Regions from separate parts of the Pseudarthrobacter ribosi genome, predicted to be linked through region 2. Evidence: riboswitches for the same ligand, from Rfam matches in the RefSeq annotation. Region 2 holds a riboswitch; each other region holds the start of a gene.

Region 1 (6,811 bases), on a different contig from region 2:
TCCAGTCAGCACAAGGACGAGCGCCCGGCGGAAGGTCACAACCGCCAGCGGTTCATATCCAGCATTCAGAACGAGTGTGCGCATCCGCATACCTCTTCACGGCCGCACCCGCCAGGGGCACGAGGGCCGGCTGCCCTCTGCATGGTCGGGCTATGGATCGACAAAACAAGAGTAAACATGGACATGCCAATTCACCGAATCTTTTTTTGCCCGCCCGGCCCGTGTCCGCTGAAGTTCACGTCCTGGCAACGCAAAGGACCCCTGCCGAATGGCAGGGGTCCTTTGCGTTGCGAACAGTTCTTACTTAGCCGCCGACGCGGATGAAGACGGGGCCGGAGCCGACGTTGACGCTCTGCAGGGAAGTGGTTCCACCGTTCCAGCCGCCGTGGACGGCTCGGCCGTTGCCGACGTAAACAGCGATGTGGGCCATGCCCGATCCGCCGTTCTGGTAGTAGGCGAGGTCGCCCGGCAGTGCCGCGGCGGCGCTCACGGTGCGGCCGAGGGACAGGTAACCTGCCGGCCAGCCGTGGTAGTTGATGCCCGCAGCAGCCAGCGAGTTCGTAGCAAGGCGGGTGCAGTCCTGGCCGACGCCGAGCTGGGCGTAGGCGGCAGCGGCGATCGTGGCGCCCATGCCGCTGGCGACGGCCGGAGCCGCGGTGCTGGCAGCCGGAGCCGCGGTGCTGGCAGCCGGGGCTGCGGCGGCGGCGACCTTGGTGCTGGCGGTCTTAGCCGTGTTGGCAGCTGCGGGGGTCTCCTGGACCTTCACAACGGGCTTCGGGGCCTCCACGACGGGAGCCGGCGTGGTGGTGACGGCCGGCTTCTCGAAGGAGATGGCGATGGTCGAAGCAGCCGAGATGGTCGCCGGGGCGGCCGACTGGACTTCGAGGGTGGAAGCGGAGGTGGACTCGCGCTGAACGTTGGCCTCAGCAGCGTTGGCTGCGATACCGCTGGTCAGGACGAGGCCGGAGGCTGCAGCGATAACTGCGGCCTGGCGACCCACGCCACCGGCGTTGTCGCCGACGGCCTTGGCAATGACGGCCAGCGAGTTGGTCTTGGTGACCTCGGCGCGGTGCCGTGCGTTTGCACGAGTAGTCATTAAGTTCTCTCTTTCGTGATCCTGGGTCCGCGCTTTTTGGGCGCAGGCTGAGGACGCTCCGGCATCTTGGGGGTACGCCGGATCGCCCCGAAATGGGTTACTTAGCGAAGGGTGTACTGCGAAGACGCGCCAAAAGCGGGAACTGCTTGCAGGTGCATGGCCTGCGGGCCGGACTCAGCAGAGATTGAGACGGCGGCGTGAGATCCATTCCGGGCGCCAGAAAGGGCACTGCGGAGGTTGGATTTCAGCGGGCTCGTAAGAGCCGCGCAAGCGCGGTGACGCGCAGCATTGTGGCGTGAAGACACGAAAGTAGCCTCTCCCAATGCCTACGAGGTGAGCTGTCGGATTCGGATGGGAGTCACCCGGCCGCGCTGCTTCCTGGGAAGCTTTGCGACTTAACCCCAAGGCCTTCTTTCGAAGGCCAAAATTGGTTCCCCCGCCCCTGCCAGACGATGTCATGCGAACGGACCTTGAGCGGTGGCAGAGCTAGGCAATCCACTCAAGAGCGCCAACTTCGGAAAAGTTGGCGTAGGTCATACGGTACAGCAGTTGGGGCACAATGTCACATTCAGATCACGGCGTGTCATAAGAATGCGAGAGTGTCCCATCAGCTCTGTTAGAGCCAGCCGGTCGGGTCGACGACTTCGCCGTTGACCATGACCTCGAAGTGAAGGTGGCAGCCCGTGGAGGCGCCAGTGGTGCCGCTCATCGCCACGGCAGCGCCGCGGGAGACCTGCTGGCCCACCTTGACGCTGGCGGAGGACAAGTGGTTGTAGGTGGTCTCCAGGCCGTTGCCGTGGTCGATCACCACACGGTTTCCGCCGCCGTAGGGATGCCATCCCGTGAAGGTCACCGTGCCGCTGGCGGCCGCAAGGACGGCAGTGCCGCACTGGGCAGAATAGTCCTGGCCGCGGTGGAACTCCCCGGAGCCGCCGGTGATCGGGCTGACGCGGTATCCGAAGGGCGACGCCGTCTTCAGTTCGCCCAGGGGCGCCCCGAGGCTGCCCGACGAGGCTGCGCGGGTGATGGAGTCGACCGACTGGGCGCTCAACAGCTGCTTGAGCTTGCCGTCCGGGTCACTCTGGGTGGTGACGGCGGTGCGGTTGAAATCAATTTTGGCCTCGGCAGCGGTGACGTCCGGCTGGACTGCGGCAGAGATGGATCCGGCGGCTGACCCGGCGTCCGTGGCCATCACGGGGCCCGTGGCCGGGACGGTGACGGTGAGGACCAGTCCCGTGGCGGCCAGTGCGATGCCGGCCTTTTGCCCCACGCCACTGGCGGCGGCGAAGTCCGTTACCTGGCGGAACGGGCTGCGGCGGCCTCTGCGTTCGTCGCGGTGCGCGTCACGGGGGCGGTCTGCCGGGACGGCGACGGCCGGACGCGGCTCCGGTGCGGGACCGGTCGCGCGACGGCGGCCCCTGACGATCTGGGTGGTCAAAAACGGTTCCTCTCTGGAGAGCCTGCGGAGTTAGCTGTCGGATTCGGGTCAGAGAGATCAATGACCCGGTCCGCCGTGGCAAGCATCCAGCACAGAGGCATCAAAGGAGGTCCTCGGTCGAGTGTGCTTGCCGCTGACGGACTTCACCCCAAGGCTGTTGAACAGCCGGAAGTGGTTCCCCCGCCCCTGCCAGAAGGTGATCCTGCGACTGATCCGCTGGCAGAGCTCGGCTTCGGATCAGATAACGCTTTGGTATCGGTACTAGTGCTCAACTATAGGCGATTAAGCCGTCCAGTGATAAATCCGTTATCGACCTGTGCACATCTCATGGGAGGTCCCACGAGTGGCCCGGTTAGCGGCTGTTAACTGACGGTAACAAAGACGTGCGCCGCCACCTCGGGCGGGAGCTCCAAAGCGCCCTCGATGTCGGGCACCCGTACCGAGATGTATTCCCCGACCCGCTCCAGCGACACCAGTGCGCCGGGGCGGATGCCGCCCTCATCAAGCTGGACGAGCAGTTCCGGTTCGACCTGGATGGGCTCGGCGAGCCGGCTGACCCGGATCCGGGAATCCGGACCGTAGCCGGCCATGGCCTCCAGCAGGTTCACGACGCCGTCGGCATAGGGCTGGGAAGGCAGTCCGCCCAGCTCCGCGAGGCCGGGAATCGGGTTGCCATAGGGAGAAACGGTGGGATGGTTCAGCAGTTCGAAGATCCGCCGCTCCACCCGCTCACTCATGACGTGTTCCCAGCGGCAGGCTTCCTCATGGACGTAGGCCCAGTCGAGCCCGATCACGTCGGCCAGCAGCCGCTCGGCCAGGCGGTGCTTGCGCATGACTTCGATGGCACGTTTCCGGCCTGTTTCCGTCAGCTCCAGGTGGCGGTCGCCGGAAACAACCACCAGCCCGTCACGTTCCATCCGGCCGATGGTCTGGGAAACGGTGGGGCCGGAGTGGCGCAGCCGCTCGGCGATGCGGGCGCGGAGGGCGACGATGTTTTCTTCTTCAAGTTCCAGAATGGTCCGAAGATACATCTCGGTTGTATCGATCAGATCCGTCATTCAGCTCAGCTCCTCGAGCGCCGTCCTTGCGTATTCCCACCGTACCGCGTGCCGCAGGCGCCCTGGCGGGGTCCGCCGTACGTTCGCAGGCCAGCTTAGCCTATTTTGAATTACTCCGGATAATCTCAGTGACCGGACTATGACGGGCTCTTTTGCCTCCCGCGCCGGGCAGTCAGGCAGAATGAAACGCAAGGCTCCGCTGCAGCCACGCTGCCGGGCCACCTCCCGAGCCACACTTTTTGTACCAGCCGAAAATTGGAGCCACTGTGAGCGACACCAGCATTACGATTCCCGCAAACCTCCTGCCCAAGGACGGCCGGTTCGGCGCCGGACCGTCCAAGGTCCGCCCGGAACAGATGGAAGCCCTCGCCGCGGCGTCGCAGCTGCTGGGAACCTCCCACCGCCAGGCGCCGGTCAAGAACCTCGTGGGATCGGTCCGGAACGGGCTCAGCGAGTTCTTCCGCGCCCCCGAAGGTTACGAAGTCGTCCTGGGCGTCGGCGGATCGACGGCGTTCTGGGACATCGCCAGCTTCGGCCTGGTGGAGAACAAGGCCCAGCACTTGTCCTTTGGCGAGTTCGGCTCGAAGTTCGCCTCCGCCACCAACAAGGCACCGTTCCTAGCGGACTCCACCATCATCAAGTCCGAACCCGGCACCCGCCCGGCGGCCAGGGCCGAGGCCGGCGTCGATGTTTACGCCTGGCCGCAGAATGAGACGTCCACCGGCGTTGCCGCTCCGGTCCAGCGTGTGGCTGGCGCCGACGCAGGCTCCCTGGTCCTGGTTGACGCCACCTCGGCGGCCGGCGGACTGGATGTCGATGTCGCCGAAGCGGACGTCTACTACTTCGCCCCCCAGAAGAACTTTGCCTCCGACGGCGGCCTGTGGCTTGGCCTGTTCTCCCCGGCGGCGCTGGAACGTGCGGCGCGGATCAAGGCCGGCGGCCGCTGGATCCCGGACTTCCTGGACCTCCAGACGGCAATCGACAACTCGCGGCTGAACCAGACCTACAACACCCCGGCCCTGGCCACGCTCGTCACCCTCGACGCCCAGGTGCAGTGGCTCAACGCCAACGGCGGACTGGACTTCGCCGCGGCCCGGACCGCGGATTCGGCCGGCCGCATCTACCGCTGGGCCGAGGCCTCGGAGTACGCCACCCCGTTCGTGGCGAAGCCTGAGGAACGCTCCAACGTGATCGCGACCATCGACTTCGACGACTCCATCGACGCCGCGGCGATCGCGAAAGTGCTCCGCGCCAACGGCATCGTCGACACCGAGCCCTACCGCAAGCTGGGCCGCAACCAGCTCCGCATCGCGACCTTCGTGGCGATCGAGCCGGACGATGTGTCGGCGCTGCTGGAGTGCATCGACTTCGTGGTGGGCGAGCTGAAGAAGTAGCTCTCCACACCAGCGTGGCGCTAAGACGTCAGCGGTTGACGGCGAGCGACGGCGTCGTCCGGGTTAATCCCGGGCGGCGCCGTCTGCGTCGGGGCCGCTTGAGGTCCCCGGGCCGGCGGACACGACGCGGAAGTGACGCAGCCCCCGGGCGCGCCGGTCGAACCGGATCCGCAGCTGCCTGGCCCGGACAATCCACACCAGCCCGATCAGGGCCGCGATCAGGCCGGAAGCCGCCGCGACGCTCAGGGACCAGCGGGGACCGGCGACATTGGCGACCCACCCGACGAACGGGGCCCCGATAGGCGTGCCGCCCATAAAGATCGCCATGTAAAGCGCCATCACCCGGCCGCGCATCACGGGGTCCGTCGTGGTCTGCACGTAGCCGTTGGCGCTCGTCATCATAGTGATGGCGAAAAGCCCCACCGGTACCAGCGCCGCGCCGAACCAGAAGTAGCTGGGGGCCAGCGCAGCGATGCCGGAGGTCACGCCGAAAGCTCCGGCCGCTCCGAAAATGATCCGCAGCCGGGGCTTCTTGCGGCCCGCGGACAGCAGGGCACCGGCGACGGAGCCGATGGCCATGATGGAATTCATCAGGCCGAAGGCGCCGGCATCAAGACCGAATTCCGTGCCGACCATGGCCGCGATGAACAGCACAAAGTTCAGCCCCAGGGTCCCGACGATAAAGACCGCGACCAGCACCACCACAATGTCCGGCCGGAACCGCACATAGCGCAGCCCCTCGCGGATGCGGCCCTTGCCGGCCGCGGCCCGCGGCAGCTGGCGCAGCGAGGCGGTGGGAATCTTCCACAGGCTCAGCAGCAGCGCTACGAAGGTCAGGGTGTTAATCAGGAAGACCCAGCCGGGGCCGACGGCGACCGTGAGGATGCCGGCCACCGCGGGCCCGATCATGCGGGCCACGTTGAAGGAGGCGCTGTTGAGGGCCACCGCGTTGGGCAGGTAATCGTCGCGGACCAGTTCAGAGACGAAGGTCTGCCGCACCGGGGCGTCGAAGGCGGACACAACGCCAAGCAGCAGCGCGAAACCGTAGACGTGCCAGAGCTGCGCGGCCCCGGACACCACCAGGATGCCCAGCCCGGCACTCAGCACCGCCATCGCGGACTGGGTCAGGATGAGCAGCTGTTTACGGTTGAAGCGGTCGGCCAGCAGCCCGGCCACGGGGGCGAGGAAGAGCTGGGGTCCGAGCTGAAGGGCCATGGTGATGCCCATGGCGCTGGCGTCGTGGTCGGTCAGGTGGTCAAAGACCAGCCAGTCCTGGGCCGTCCGCTGCATCCACGTCCCGATGTTGGAGATCACCGCGCCGATGAACCAGATCCGGTAGTTCAGGATGTGCAGGGACTTGAAGGTGGACATCATGTCCAGCCCTCCCTGTGCGGCATCCCGGATGGTTCCAACCGTTAGTCAGCCTGCGCTGCGGGCAACTCGTCGTCCGGTGCGTCTTCGGTTGCCACGCCTGGAACATCGTCGGCGGCGTCGTCGTCGTCGTCGCTGGCGTCGTCGTCAACGTCGTCGGCGTCGTACTCATCGCCGGCACCGTCCGCGTTGCCGTCTGCATCGTCAGAGTCATCTTCGGGCGCGTCGTCGTCGGCGTCGTCCTCGGAAGCTTCGTCGGAATCTTCCTCCTCGGATGTAGCGGCGTCGAGCGCGTCCAGCGGCGCGTCGGTTTCGGCGGCGTCCTCCGGCGGTGCCACGCCTGCGGCTGCCGCGAGTTCTTCCTCGCCCTGTTCGTCGCCGGGGCGGACACGTTCGGCCCACGGGATCCAATCGGGCGCCAGGATCGAGTCTTCAGAGGGCAAAAGCCCCAGTT
Region 2 (6,811 bases):
ACTCGTCGTCGGGGACCTTGTCCTGAACATCGACACCAGGGAGGTCCGGCGCGCGGGCGAGGAACTGCACCTCACGGCCACCCAGTTCGAGCTGCTGCGCTACCTCATGGAGAACCCGAAACGGGTCGTCAGCAAGGCCCAGATCCTGGACCGGGTCTGGGACTACGACTTCGGCGGGCAGGCCAACATCGTGGAACTCTACATTTCGTATCTCCGGAAGAAGGTCGACGCCAGCCACCCGCCCATGATCCACACGGTGCGCGGCGCCGGCTATGTCCTGAAACCGGCGGACTGATCGGTGCCGGAACGCCCCGCCGAGATCCGGTCCTCCGGGCTCAACTGGCGCAACCCGTCCACCTGGCACCTGCGCACCCGGCTTGTCCTCGTCGCCATGGCCCTGCTGGTTGCGATTTGCGGGGCCGTCGGCATTGTCAGCTACGCCTCGATGGACTTCTTCCTGACCAAACAGCTCGACACCCAGCTGGATCAGGCAGCGCTCCGTGCCCGCGACTTTGGCCGCTCCGGCCGTTCCGATCCCCTTGAGGCGCGGGGACAGGCCATTGGCACCCTGAATGCTCGAATCGATGACAATTCGGTCCGCAGCGCCGGTTTCCTCGCCGAGGATGCCACCCGGGAGTCCCTCACCGACGAAGACGACCAGGAGCTCCTGCAACTCACTCCGTGGAGCGAGCCGGTGGACCGGACCCTGTCCGCCGGGGCCTACCGCCTGGTGGCCGCCGAGACCCCGGGCGGCGACGTGATCGTGACCGGCCTGCCGCTCGCAGAGAAGCAGAACACGCTGGCCACCATGGTCTGGACCATGGTGCTCGTGTCCACGGGCGGACTCCTGATCATCGGACTGGCCGGGACGGCGCTGATCCGCCGGACCATGAAACCGCTCGATCAGCTCTCCGAGGTCGCGACGCAGGTCTCCCGGCTGCCGCTCGACGCCGGAGAAGTGGGACTTGCGGTGCGCGTGCCGGCGTCCGCAGCGCATCCGGGCACCGAAGTGGGCAGTGTTGGCCACGCCCTGAACATGATGCTGGACAACGTCTCCAATGCACTGGAAGCCCGGCAGACGAGCGAGATGAAGGTCCGCCAGTTCGTCGCGGATGCCTCGCATGAGCTGCGCACGCCCCTGACCGCCATCCGCGGCTACACCGAACTAATGCGCATGACCGAACAGTTCACCCCTGACGGCCAGAAGTCCCTGGCCCGGGTGCAGAGCCAGTCCGAACGCATGACCACTTTAGTGGAGGACCTGCTCCTGCTTGCCCGGCTGGATGAGGGCCAGCCGCTCAAGCTCAGCGAGGTGGATCTCACCCAGTTGGCCATCGAGACGGTCAGCGACGAGAAGGTCATGGCCCCGGACCGGGTCTGGCACCTGGAGCTACCGGAAGAGCCCGTGGTGGTCTGCGGTGACGCGACCCAACTGCACCAGGTGCTGGCCAACCTGCTCTCCAACGCGCGCAAACACACCGGCCCCGGCACGACGGTGGTGACCGGTGTGAACCGGTCCGCGGACGGATATGCCGTGGTGACCGTGACGGACGACGGCCCCGGAATTGCCCCCGAGTTCGTGGACCGCGTCTTCGCCCGCTTTACGCGCGCGGACGCTTCCCGCAAGAACCCGGTAGCGCTCGCGACGCCGGCAACCGGCAGGGGGTCCCTTCCACGGCGTCCGCTGCACCCGCCGAGGTCGCCCGAGGCAGCCGCCGGACTTGCCGCCACTACCACTGCCCCCGCGACGAGCGCTTCCGCCGAGGGAACCAGCGGGCTGGGACTGTCGATCGTGCAGTCGATTGTCGAGGCCCATGGCGGGACCGTCAGTGTGACCTCGATGCCCGGCCGCACCGAGTTCACCGTTCGGCTGCCGGAGGCTTTTCCCGCAGCCTGAACCAGCCATCGTCGCTGGTCAGGGAGCAAGCCGCCCCGCCGCCGTCGGGATTTCCGTTACCTAAATGTGACTTAGCCATCCAACTCCTGTACGGTTTTTAGGGTGCGGCCACCAATAAGGCCGTATATCCGGATGTACGCCAAGCTCTGCCGCCTCCCGGATTCCGCTGGACAGGCAGAGGCGGGGAACCCAGAGTTCCCGGGCATTTCTGCACATTGCGCCCTTGGGGTGAAGCCGACACGTGAGATTCCGTGCGGCCGGGTGACCTCATCCGAACCCGACAGCTAACTCCGCAGGCGTTGAGAGGCATTCATGACTGAATCCAAGCCACAAACGCGCCCTGACGGCGCCGCAAACTCCACTAACTCCGAGCTGTCACGCCACCGCGGCGAATCGACCAAGCCCGCATCAGCCCTGGCCCGGCTGGCCCACCACGCCGGCTCGACCGGCCGCCGGGCGGCCGTTGTTGTTGCCGCCTGCGCGGTAATCGTGGGGGCCGGCGCGGCCGGCCAGGCCTCCGAGACGGCGGCCCGCAATGCCGATGCGGGCAGTTCCAAGCAGGCAGCCGCCACCGCGGATCCGCTGACGCACCTTGATTTTGAACGTGTCCGCGTCGAGAACCAGGCCGTCACCCGCAGCGGCGATGCCCCTGCCCAGCCGGCCGCGGTGGCGCCTGCCGAAGCACCGGCCCCGGCCCCCGCTCCCGCCCCGGCACCAGAGCCTGCCCCGGCTCCCGCCCCGGCGCCGGCGCCGGCCCCCGTTGCCATCGATGATCCTGCCGGTGCCCAGGCGTACGCGGCCGGCCAGCTGGGCTCCTATGGCTGGGCCCCGAGCCAGATGCCCTGTCTGATGAAGCTTTGGACCAAGGAATCGGACTGGGAAACGACAGCCACGAACCCGAGCAGCGGCGCCTACGGCGTGGTCCAGTCCCTGCCGGCCGAGAAGATGGCCAGCGCGGGCGCCGACTACCGGACAAACTACCGGACCCAGATCAATTGGGGACTGGAGTACATCCAGGATCGTTACGGCTCACCGTGTGGCGCCCTGAACTTCCACTACGCCAAGAACTGGTACTAAACACCTGACAGCCAGGCCGCCTGCCTAGCCGTTAGGACGGTTGGGGATGTACTGCACCGCCCATTTGTTGCCGTCGGGGTCGGCAAAGTAGACGAAATGCCCCCAGTCCTGCACGTCGACGTCGCTGACGTCCACGCCGCGGTCCTTGAGTTGCCGGTGGGCAGCCTGGATGTCGCTGACCACGAGCTGCAGGCTGGGGGCGGTGCCCGGCGGGGCGTCCGAGAGGCCCTCGCCGATGGCGATCGAGCAGCCGGAACCCGGCGGGGTCAGCTGGACGAATCGGATGCCGTCCATGGGCCGCTCGTCGAAGTCGGCATTGAAGCCCACCTTGTTGACGTAGAAATCCTTCGCGCGGTCCACATCAGCCACGGGCACAAAAACAAGCTCTAGTTTCCAGTCCATGGGGCTCAGGCTAGTACCGGGCGGTACATTCCGGTAGACCAGGCTCCCTTGCGGGGAGCCTGGCTCGGGGGCCGGTTGAACCGGCCGCGGAGCCAAGTCCGGCCCCGCGCGGCTGGCTCAGCCGGCCACGCCGTAGAGACGGTCTCCCGCGTCGCCCAGGCCCGGCACGATGTAGGACTTCTCGTTGAGCTTCTCGTCGATCGAGGCCAGCACAATCGTCACGTTGGCATCGGCGAGCTCTTCTTCGAGCTTCGCGAGGCCTTCCGGAGCGGCCAGCAGGCAGATGCAGGTGATGTCGGAAGCGCCGCGCTTGAACAGGAACTTGATGGCCTCGCGCAGCGTGCCGCCGGTCGCGAGCATGGGATCCAGGACGAAGATCTGACGGTCGGTGAGGTCCTCGGGCAGACGCTCCGCGTAGGTAATGATGTCCAGGGTCTCTTCATCGCGGGCCATGCCCAGGAATCCGACCTCCGCCGTGGGAACCAGCTTGGTCATACCCTCAAGCATGCCGAGCCCGGCACGGAGGATGGGGACGACCAGTGGGGTGGGCTTGGTGAAGGCGGTGCCGATGGTGGTGCTGACCGGGGTCTCGATGGTCACCGGTTCGGTGCGGACCTCGCGGGTGGCCTCGTACGCCAGGAGCGTGACGAGTTCCTCGGTGAGCTGGCGGAAGACCGGGGACGGGGTGTTCTTGTCCCGCAGAACGGTGAGCTTATGGGCGACCAGCGGGTGGTCCACAACGAGAGTGCGCATGGGTCAAAACTATCACCCGGCGGCTGGTGGCCCGCCCGTGGGACCGCGGGCGCCGACGTCGTCCTTGCCCTCCGGGGCACTGCCGCCAGCGGCGCCGTCGTGCAAGTGCGCTGGGTGGTCGAACGTGGGCGCGGGGCCGGCGTGCTCCCGATGCCGGATCACATGGAAGAGCCGGTGGGCCAGGATCACCATCCCCACCCAGGCCAGGCCTATGGCCCACCCGACCATCACGTCCGTCATCCAGTGGTGGCCCAGGTAGACCCGGCTGAGGCCCATAGCGATGATGAAGACCGCACCCGCCGCGATCAGGCCGATCCGGGCGGAGGTCCGTTGGATCTGCAGGCATGCCAAATACACCACCAGCCCGATTACCACTGTGGTGTTGAGCGTGTGGCCGCTGGGAAACGACGGCGAGTTTTCGTAGGGCGGGACGGCGTCGGAGTGGTCCGGGCGGGTCCTTCCGATCAGGGTCTTGCCAAATGTTGTGGCGGTCACGGAAACCGCTGCGGCACCCCCGATCAGGATCAGTGGCCGCCAGGTCCGGCTGGCCCAGATGAGCCATGCGGTGAGGATGCTGGCCAGGATGGGCATCCCGATCCCGCCGCCGATGTTAGTGAAGCCCGTAACGAACGAATCCAGGCCGGGGCTGCGGAGCTGTTCCATGAACGCCAGAGCGGGCTGGTCCAGGTTGGCGAGGCCGGCGTCATCCACCACGTCGTCATAGACCTCCGCGCTCACCAGCGCCAGGATCACCACCACGACGCCCCCGATCAGCATGGTGACCCACAGCGCGGCGTAGGGCACCACCCATTTGCCCCAATGCTGCGTTATCCAGCTCTCCGGCCCGGTTTTCACGGCATCTCCCGATTGTTGTCGTCGGCAGCTTTGCTGCACAGCTTGCTTAGTACCGAAACTATCATTGAGCCATGACTTCCCCCGAGCCCCGCCATGCCGCATGGATGGGCCTTGCCCTCACCGAAGCGCGTGCCGCACTGTCCACGGCGGACGTGCCGATCGGCGCCGTCGTTATCGGCCCCGACGGCACGGTGCTCGGCAGCGGGCGCAACGAGCGTGAGGCGCTCGGGGACCCGACGGCGCACGCGGAGATGGTGGCCATCCGCGAGGCTGCGGCACGACTGCAGGAACTCAGCGCCCGGGGCGGAAGCGCCGGTGACGGCTGGCGGCTGGCGGACTGCACCCTGGTGGTGACGCTGGAGCCCTGCGCCATGTGCGCCGGGGCGGTGGTGCTGGCACGGATTCCACGGGTGGTGTTCGGCGCCTGGGACGAGAAGGCCGGGGCCGCCGGCTCCGTGTTCGACATCCTCCGCGAGCGCCGGCTCAACCACTGGGTGGAAGTGTATGGCGGCATCAGGGAACAGGAATGCGCGACGCTGCTGCAGGACTTCTTCGCCGGACACCGCGGCGCCTGAGCCCCCGCCACCGCTGCTCCCCGGGCCTGGGGCTTCCGGCGCTAGCTGACAGCGGCGGAGCCTGTTGCGGCGGCCGCCAGGTTGTCGATCCGCTTCTGCCGGGTGGCCGGTGAGTCGAGGCTGAAGGCCCGGAAGTCGCCGAGGTCCTCGCGGATCCAGTCCTCGACTTCGGCGATCCGCCGGTTCACCGCCGGTGTGGGGCCGTGGAACACCCAGGGCACGATCCGTTGCTGGCCGGGATCGTATTGCCACAGCCCGATGATCCGGCCCCGGTCGAAAATGGGATGGTCCGGGAGGTCCGCCTGCAGCGCCAGCGAACCCAGGGTATTCGTGTGCTGGTCCTCCTCGGCCAGCAGATCGGCGGCATTGCGCCGCAGCAGCGCGATCGAATCCGTTCCGGCGAGCAGTTGGATCTGTTCTTCGTCCGGCTCCTGGAAGGCGGCGAGTTGTTCGACGTCGTCGGGCAGCATCCACAGCATCTCCCCGTCGCCGGTGGGAACCTCGACCGCGCCGACGGCGGCCAGCGCCGCCTTGCTCTGCGCCACCGTGAAAGCCGTGAACCACTGTGACTGTTTGAAGGTGGCCCCTCCGGTCCAGCCCAGGTAGCGGCGGACCAGTTCGATGCGGGCCTGGTCGTCGTCGAGCGGGCTGGGCGGCAGGTTCCACAGTTCGTAGGCGTAGCGCTGCTGGTCCAGCCGGCCGTTGGCCGGGACGCGGCGGATCCGTCCCTGGGACTGCAGGATGCCCAGGGCCGTGGGCAGCGTGGTCGTGGCGCCCTTCTTCTTGCCTTCCTCGCCGAGGTTTCGCACGGATTCGCCGAGTTCCTCCTTGAGCTGCCGCGGGTCCATCGGGATGGCGGCCTCGGCGAGCGTGTGCAGCACCTGCTCCTCCAGCAGGGTGATTTCACCGCGGTCCACGCCGAGCCTTCCAAGCACCCGGAACGCCTCGCCGGCATCCTTGCCCAGCCTGAGCGCCCAGCCGAAATCGTCCCGGCCCAGGACGTAGGTGCAGCCGCGCGCCGTCGGGAGTTCGAGGATCCGGTGCGCCAGGACGTCTTTGTCCACCTGTTCGCGGCGAATGCCAGCGCGGGCGAAGAGGGTGAGGTAGGGGTTGGCTCCGCCCACGGAGCGCGCCCAGCCCGCCCGGGCGAAGACCTGCTCCGACGTGCAGCCGGACAGCGAGCCGTCCAGGCCCTGTTTGTGCCAGGCCCAGGCGCGGAGCCGCTCCCGGGTAAGGGTCCGGGCCGGCGGCA
Region 3 (6,811 bases), on a different contig from region 2:
TCCTGCATTCTTCTACCGGTGGGACCCGAGCGCAAGTGGCCACACCTGCGGGCCCGGGATCAGCCGGCCGGCTCCCAATGCTGGAACCGGAGTTCCCGCAGCACGCCGTGCAGCGGAGCCACCGTGAAAGGCAACTCCTCCAGTCTAATCCCGGGGGCCGCGGCCGGCGCGGTCCGGTTCCCCTGCCGCGGCTGAAGGGTGCGGCGTACGCTGGAACCCCAGTCGGCAGCGAACAGAAGGAGCCCGTCATGCGCAAGGTCATCTTTATGATGCAGGTATCCCTTGACGGATTCTTTGAGGGTCCGGAGCAGGATCTGAGCTGGCATCTGGTCGATGATGAACTGCACCGACATTTCAACGACGAGCTCCGGACTATGGGCGCTTTCCTGGACGGCCGCATCACCTATGAGCTGATGGCCGATTTCTGGCCGACGGCAGACCAAGACCCCTCAAGCCCTGCCCCGATGGTCGAGTTCGCGGGGATCTGGCGGGACATTCCCAAAATTGTCTATTCCAGGACCCTGACGTCGGCCGGCTGGGATACCGAGGTGGTGCACGACGTGGTCGCGGAAGAGGTGGCCAGGCTCAAGGAACAGCCCGGCGGCGATCTGGCGCTCGGCGGCGCCGATCTGGCGGGGTCGTTCCGGCGGCTCGGGCTGATCGATGAGTACCGGATCTATGTGCACCCGGTCCTGATCGGACGGGGCAAGGCCCTGTTCCAGGAGACGGATGCGGTGACTCCGCTCCGGCTGCAGGAGAGCCGCACGTTCGGTAACGGCGTGGTACTGCTGCGGTATTCAGTGGAGCCGGACGCCGGGCACGCAGAAGGCCGGTGATCTGCTGCCCCCAAGGCAACCGATCGACCGGCCTTCGATGTGCTGCTGGCGGTGCTGCTAGCCGGCGCGGACGAACGTCACGGAGCCGGTGGCGGTCAGCCAGGAGAGCGGGTGCGTCATGGTGGCGTTGACGCCGTTCATGCCGCCGCTGATCGCCTGGCCGTTGCCTGCGTAGATGGCGACGTGGCCGGACTGGACGATGATGTCGCCGGGCAGGGGGGAGGCGACGACCTTGCCGTACTTCAGGAAGGCCTGCGGGCCGATGTTGCCCACCGGGATTCCGGCAGCATTCAGGGCCTTCTCCACTACCGCGGTGCAGTCCTGCGTGATGCCGATCTGGCCGTATGCTACGGCCAGCATGGTGGCATTGGCTCCTCCGGCTGCCGGGGCAGCGGCGGGGGCAGCGGCGGGTGCGGCCTGGACGTTCACGGCTGCCTTGGCGGGGGCGGGGGCGGCGGCCGGGGCGGGTGCCGGTGCTGCCGGGGCTTTCGGAGCGGCCACGGGCTTGGGCGCCTCGACGACGGGCGCCGGTGTGGTCTCAACAGCCGGACGCTCGAAAGTGATCTGGACGGTCGAGTCCGCCAGAACCGGCGCGGAGACCTGGCCCTTGACGTCAACGGCCGACGCAGGAGCGGAGTCCCGCTCGGTCGGTGCATCGGCTGCATTCGCGGCCATGGCGCTGCTGAGCACCATTCCGGAAGCGGCTACAAGCACTGCGGCCTGGCGGCCAATGGTGCCGGCGGTGCGGCGTTTGCTGCGAAGATCGGCGCGTTTGGGCGCACGGGTATTGCTGAAAGTCATTTAAGAAGCCTCTCCCAATGCCTGCGAGGTGAGCTGTCGGATTCGGATGGGAGGCACCCGGCCGCACGCTGGCCCGATCATGACGGGCCGTGCGGCTTCACCCCAAGACCCCTGGAGAACAGCGGGTCAAAATTGGTTTCCCCGTCTCTGCCGGACGTTGCTGCGAGTTACCCCCGGGCCGCGGCAGAGTTAGGCAATCGGCTGGGGAGAGCCCGTCTCGGAAACAACAGGCACCTAACAACGGTAACGGAATGATTACGGAGTGTCACATCGAGCTCCGGTTGGGCTGTGCTTACCGGCGTGCTATGAACCCCGTCGGAACCGGCCCCAGGCATAGGATGATGCCATCACCGTTCCCCGAAGCGGAGGCTCGAAATGAAAAGTCCCGATGTCGCCAGGCACTGTGTCGCCATCTGCCAGCTGAGCAGTCAGCCGCCGGAGGACTTCAATGTCAACACCGAACTGCTGGTGCTGGAAAACGGTGAGGTCCGCGTCTCCACCTGGGACGCCGAGCCCCGCGACGGAGGGTTCGATGTGCATGTCCTGAACGACCGCGTGGACGCCCTCGGCTTTATGGTGATTACCGACTGGGAGTTCTTCGATGAAAAGGCCTATGCCGTGGTGGAACGCCGGCCGGGAAGCTAGGCCCATCCCATTCCGGCAGGGGCCCGGGTAAACCTCTGATTCCGTATCTACGCGGTATTTTGACTTTGTTGCAGACGTCATTTGATGACGCCAATGGAGATCGCGGAAGAATTATTGGAACGGCCACGGCTGTGTGTCACAGTGCCCGATCCGGCAAGCTCCTATTTCGCCGCCGCACCCGGGTTCCTTGCCCTGTTTCGGTGCTGTGTACCCGGCGCATGAGGCCGCTTTTCCCCATAGCCTGTCCTTGTTCCGAGCGACCAAGAATGAGGAAGAAAATGACTCAGACTGGAGTTTCAACTTTGATGACGGGGAATACTCCCGGAACGGTCAAGGTTCATTGCGCCCACCCCGGGAGCGCCCTGACAAATAGGAGCATTGTATGCATCGTGCGTGCCTTGTCACCGGACCGGTTCGTCTCCAGTGTTGTCGCTGCTGAGCTCGACTCGTTGAACGGGCCCATCCGGAGTGGCGTGGGCCCGATCGGCAGAAGGCGGAGCTGAATCGTCCCTGCGAGCCATGTCCGGCTCTAGGTCCGGGCGCAGCCAAACTCGCAGCGAGTCGTTCCGATAAAGGACGCTGCCTGGCGGTGGAGTGATGTGCTCGGCGACGGTGCTGGGTTCGTTGATTTCCATGCCTGTATTTTGCGGGTCCGCCCGGGGGTCGTGGCGGCCCTGCAGTAGCATGATCCGCAGAGTGTGACACCAGCGCGTCGGACGGGACGGCCCGTTCGTTTCGATAGACACGGGGACGGCCCCGTGGAATGGGGTTCAACCCGTGGTTTCCTCTACTGCAGGATCCATTTTCTCGCCCGTCGCCATCTCGCGGCTCGTGGTCGGTTGGGGTGCCGTCGTCGGGTTGGTGGTTGCCGGGCCCCTGCTTGAGGCACCCGTTCCTACCTGGCTACTGATTACTGCACTCGTGCTCATCGTCGGGGTCGTTCTGGTCTGCGCCTTCGGGGTGGTCCATGAGGCCGAACATCTCGCCCGCCGGCTGGGTGATCCCTACGGCTCCCTGGTCCTCACACTCTCCATTGTGCTGATCGAGGTGGTGCTCATTTCCGCCGTCATGCTCGGTCCCGGGGAACACACGACCATCGCCCGGGACTCGGTGATGGCCGTATCGATGATTATTCTTAATGCGGTGATCGGGCTCTCTGTGCTCGTCGGAGCGATCAAGCACGGCAATCTGGGCCACAACCGCACCGGCACGTCCTCGTATCTCGCCATGCTCGTTGTTCTGGTCTCGTTGGCTTTCGCCCTGCCGGCCCTGATCGGGCGGGATGGCTCCTACACGTCGGGGCAGGTGGTCCCCATCATCGTGCTGACCCTCGCCCTCTATGCCTTCTTCCTCTACCGGCAGATGGGCAGGCAGGCCGGCGACTTCCGGGAGGTCGATCCGCGCTTCGCCGCCGGCCGGGACCTACCTGACAGCCAGGCCGCCAAGCAAAGCAGCATCACCCAGGTCATCGCCGAACACCGGACCGAGGTGTTGCTGCGGATCGCGTTTCTCATCGTGACGGTGCTGCCCATCGTGCTGCTCTCGCACGACATGGCCACGCTCCTGGACGACGGACTCGACCGCGTCGGTGCGCCGGTGGCGCTTTCCGGCATTCTGATCGCCATGATTGTGTTCCTGCCCGAGTCGATCACCTCAGTGCGCGCAGCGCTGCAGGGCGAGATTCAGCGCGTCAGCAATCTATGTCATGGCGCCCTCGTCTCCACGGTCGGCCTGACCATTCCCGCGGTCCTCATCATCGGCGCCCTCACCGGTCAGGCCGTTGTGCTCGGCGAGTCCCCGGTCAACCTGCTGCTCCTCGGCGTCACGTTGATGCTGTCGGTGACAACGCTCGCTTCCAAGAAGGTCACGGCCATGCACGGTGCAGCCCATCTCGTGGTCTTCGCGGTCTACGGCATCGCCGTGTTCTCCTAATTTGGTCCAACCGGAGAGGGATTCGTTGGTGGCGATGGCCACGGACCCCCGAAGCACGTATCACCGCCCTTCTATCAGCCCCGGCCGAGCACGTCGTTTACGAGCTGTTTCGTCTGGACGTTTCCCCCCCGGGCGCGGACCGTCCAGCGGGGGTCCCCAATCACGACGGAGGCGACGTAGCAGGCGAGCGACGCCGTCACCAACCGCCGCGCGTGGGCGTATGTCCCTTTCGGGCATCGTCGGGCATTGCCATTTCGGCCCGCAGGCCTAGGAGTCGGATCGGACGGCCCGCTTCAATTCCGGCTGCGAGGTCCAGGGCCCGCGCGAGGATTTCATTCCGGTCGAATGTCTCGGGAATCTTCTTCGCGTGGGTCTTGGTGAAGAACGGCGCGTACCGAACCTTGAGGGTCAGCCCGACCACGGGCCGTCCTTCGGCGACAACATCCTCGAGGACACGCGCTGTCAGCTCCCTTACCGCGTCGTCCACCTGAGCGGTCTCGGTCAGATCCCGCTGGAAGGTGGTCTCCCTGCTATGCCCGCGGGCAACCCACGGGGTGTCGTCCACAACACTGGAGCCGTCCCCGCGTCCGAGCTCCGCGTACCAAGGACCCATCCTGGGGCCGAACTCCGGGACCAGGTCTTGGGGGTCGGACGCGGCGAGCTCGGCGACGGTGATGATGCCGAGTTTAGCCAGCCGGCCCGACACTTTGGTTCCGATGCCCCACAGGTCCATGGTGGGCCGACTGCCCATGACATCGAGCCAGTTACCGGCAGTGAGACGGAAGACGCCGGCCGGCTTGCCGAAACCGGTGGCGACCTTGGCCCGGACCAGGGTGTCGCCGATGCCCACGCTGCAATGCAGCTGAGTTCGCTCCAGGACAGCGGCCTGCACCTGCCGGGCGTAGGCTTCCGGATTCGCAGTCTCAATGCCTACAAAGGCTTCATCCCAACCCAGCACCTGCACAGTGGCGCCGGGCTGCGCGCGCAGGGTAGCCATTACCGTTTCCGACGCCGCGAGATAAGCCTCGTGATCAACGGGCAGGATCACAGCGTCGGGTACTTTCCGGGCCGCAATGCGTAAGGGCATTCCGGAACCCACGCCGAACGCCCTGGCTTCGTAGGATGCGGTCGACACCACAGCTCGTTCCGTGGGGTCGCCCCGACCGCCGACAATGATCGGCCTGCCGGCGAGCTCCGGGCGCCGGAGCACTTCGACCGCCGCGATGAACTGGTCGAGATCGACGTGCAACACCCACGGGACTCCGCTCACGCCACCAGTCTGCCCTAAACATGCCTGGCAAGCATCGGCTCTCCGCTGGGCTTGGGTCACAACCCTAATGAGGCGCGGCCGTGCGCTTGACCCAGGACTGGGCCGACGGGTTGATCGCACCTTCGTAGACTGATCTGGCTTAGTGTCGTGTTCGCCGGGTCAGAAATCCAGGTCCGGACGGTGCCTGGCCGTCTCGGCGAGCACCAGCGAGACCGCCGCGGCGGCGATCGCACCGTCGTCGTCCTCGTGATGCCGCTGGGGCGGCGGCGGCAGCACCAGACGGGCATGGCGCACGAACCGGGGCCAGTCCCCCGCGCCGGCCCGGAACGCTCGGAGCGGGGACAGCAGGGCAGCCCGGCGCAGCCAGCCGTCAGGATCCCGCGCCCAGCGGTCCAGGACACTGTCCGCGCGCACCCTGCCGACGACGTCGAGTCCCTCGATGAGGGGACCAACAACGTCGATGGCAAGCGGATCGACGAGGGCGGCCAGCCGTGCACTCCGCACAAAGCCCTCGATCCGGGTCAGGTCCGTGTTCGTCAGCAGGCTGACGCTGGATTGCAGGAGCACGACGGCGGCGAGGCGGCGTTCGTAGACGGGCACCTGCCACAGCTCGGAGCTGAGGGCGGTGACGTCATCGTGCGTCAGCCCCGGCTGGCGGCGGAGGGCATCCCGGACCGTTCCGCGCACGGCTCCGACGGACGCGCCGTAATACCGGTGGCCGCCGCCGTGACGTGCTTCGGACTCCTCCGATCGGCTCCACGACGACTCACGCTGAAGCGCAAGATCTATGAAATCGCCGGCATCGCTCATGGGGACATTCTCCCGCATTCAGCGGCGCCGGGAATTGTCGCAGGTGCACGATAGCGTGGCTTCATGGACCACGCCCGGACCCGGAAGCTGTCGGCTGGGCTCGGTGCCCTACTGCCCGGGTGCCCGGTAGCTCGGTGTTTTCTTTGCCGCTGCGTCAAGATCCTCTGGCGTCATGAGCGGTTTCAGCCGCACATTCACGGATCCCGTCGAATTGATCATGAGCGAGAGCGCCGCGGCGTCGGCGGGCTCCGGGACCTCGAAGATCCCGAGCACATCGGTCTCCCCGAATGCGTAGTAGAAACTTTCGAGGGAGCCGCCGACAGATTTGAGGGCGTCGACGAGCGCACCACGGCGCTTCGTTCCCCCCTCGCGCATGAGGCCTTTAATGCCCTCGCCGACGTAGTTCGCTTCGAACAGATACTTGGTCATGGTCTTTTCCGTCTTCCCGTGTTTCCGGTCGCATGATGGCCGGGGCTCGGGCATCCGAAGGTCGCCCGGCATTCTCCGTCATCAGGTC

Evidence for each region. A riboswitch is a leader RNA that binds a small molecule or an ion and turns the genes downstream of it on or off. The one in region 2 is predicted to bind cyclic di-AMP.
Region 1: it holds a riboswitch for cyclic di-AMP, as region 2 does, so the genes downstream of both, ACZYZ5_RS06230 (M23 family metallopeptidase) here and ACZYZ5_RS12860 (aggregation-promoting factor C-terminal-like domain-containing protein) in region 2, are expected to answer to the same signal.
Region 3: it holds a riboswitch for cyclic di-AMP, as region 2 does, so the genes downstream of both, ACZYZ5_RS04585 (C40 family peptidase) here and ACZYZ5_RS12860 (aggregation-promoting factor C-terminal-like domain-containing protein) in region 2, are expected to answer to the same signal.

The regions. Positions count from the first base shown of each region.
Region 1 is NZ_JBVAYZ010000004.1:244,974-251,784, forward strand. It holds gene ACZYZ5_RS06220 (HNH endonuclease) at 1-84, opposite strand, end outside; gene ACZYZ5_RS06225 (NlpC/P60 family protein) at 305-1,096, opposite strand; cyclic di-AMP (ydaO/yuaA leader) riboswitch at 1,406-1,564, opposite strand; gene ACZYZ5_RS06230 (M23 family metallopeptidase) at 1,713-2,534, opposite strand; cyclic di-AMP (ydaO/yuaA leader) riboswitch at 2,539-2,751, opposite strand; gene ACZYZ5_RS06235 (iron-dependent transcriptional repressor DtxR) at 2,897-3,592, opposite strand; gene serC (phosphoserine transaminase) at 3,859-4,986, shown strand; gene ACZYZ5_RS06245 (MFS transporter) at 5,050-6,357, opposite strand; gene ACZYZ5_RS06250 (DUF3027 domain-containing protein) at 6,402-6,811, opposite strand, start outside.
Region 2 is NZ_JBVAYZ010000011.1:100,165-106,975, reverse strand. It holds gene ACZYZ5_RS12870 (response regulator transcription factor) at 1-295, shown strand, start outside; gene ACZYZ5_RS12865 (sensor histidine kinase) at 299-1,897, shown strand; cyclic di-AMP (ydaO/yuaA leader) riboswitch at 2,052-2,208, shown strand; gene ACZYZ5_RS12860 (aggregation-promoting factor C-terminal-like domain-containing protein) at 2,210-2,974, shown strand; gene ACZYZ5_RS12855 (glyoxalase superfamily protein) at 2,999-3,376, opposite strand; gene upp (uracil phosphoribosyltransferase) at 3,494-4,129, opposite strand; gene ACZYZ5_RS12845 (phosphatase PAP2 family protein) at 4,142-4,984, opposite strand; gene ACZYZ5_RS12840 (nucleoside deaminase) at 5,056-5,559, shown strand; gene ACZYZ5_RS12835 (DNA glycosylase AlkZ-like family protein) at 5,601-6,811, opposite strand, start outside.
Region 3 is NZ_JBVAYZ010000003.1:199,848-206,658, reverse strand. It holds gene ACZYZ5_RS04590 (dihydrofolate reductase family protein) at 249-836, shown strand; gene ACZYZ5_RS04585 (C40 family peptidase) at 894-1,637, opposite strand; cyclic di-AMP (ydaO/yuaA leader) riboswitch at 1,642-1,843, opposite strand; gene ACZYZ5_RS04580 (hypothetical protein) at 2,013-2,282, shown strand; gene ACZYZ5_RS04575 (calcium:cation antiporter) at 3,060-4,214, shown strand; gene ACZYZ5_RS04570 (DNA polymerase IV) at 4,411-5,484, opposite strand; gene ACZYZ5_RS04565 (DNA alkylation repair protein) at 5,644-6,294, opposite strand; gene ACZYZ5_RS04560 (GYD domain-containing protein) at 6,403-6,723, opposite strand.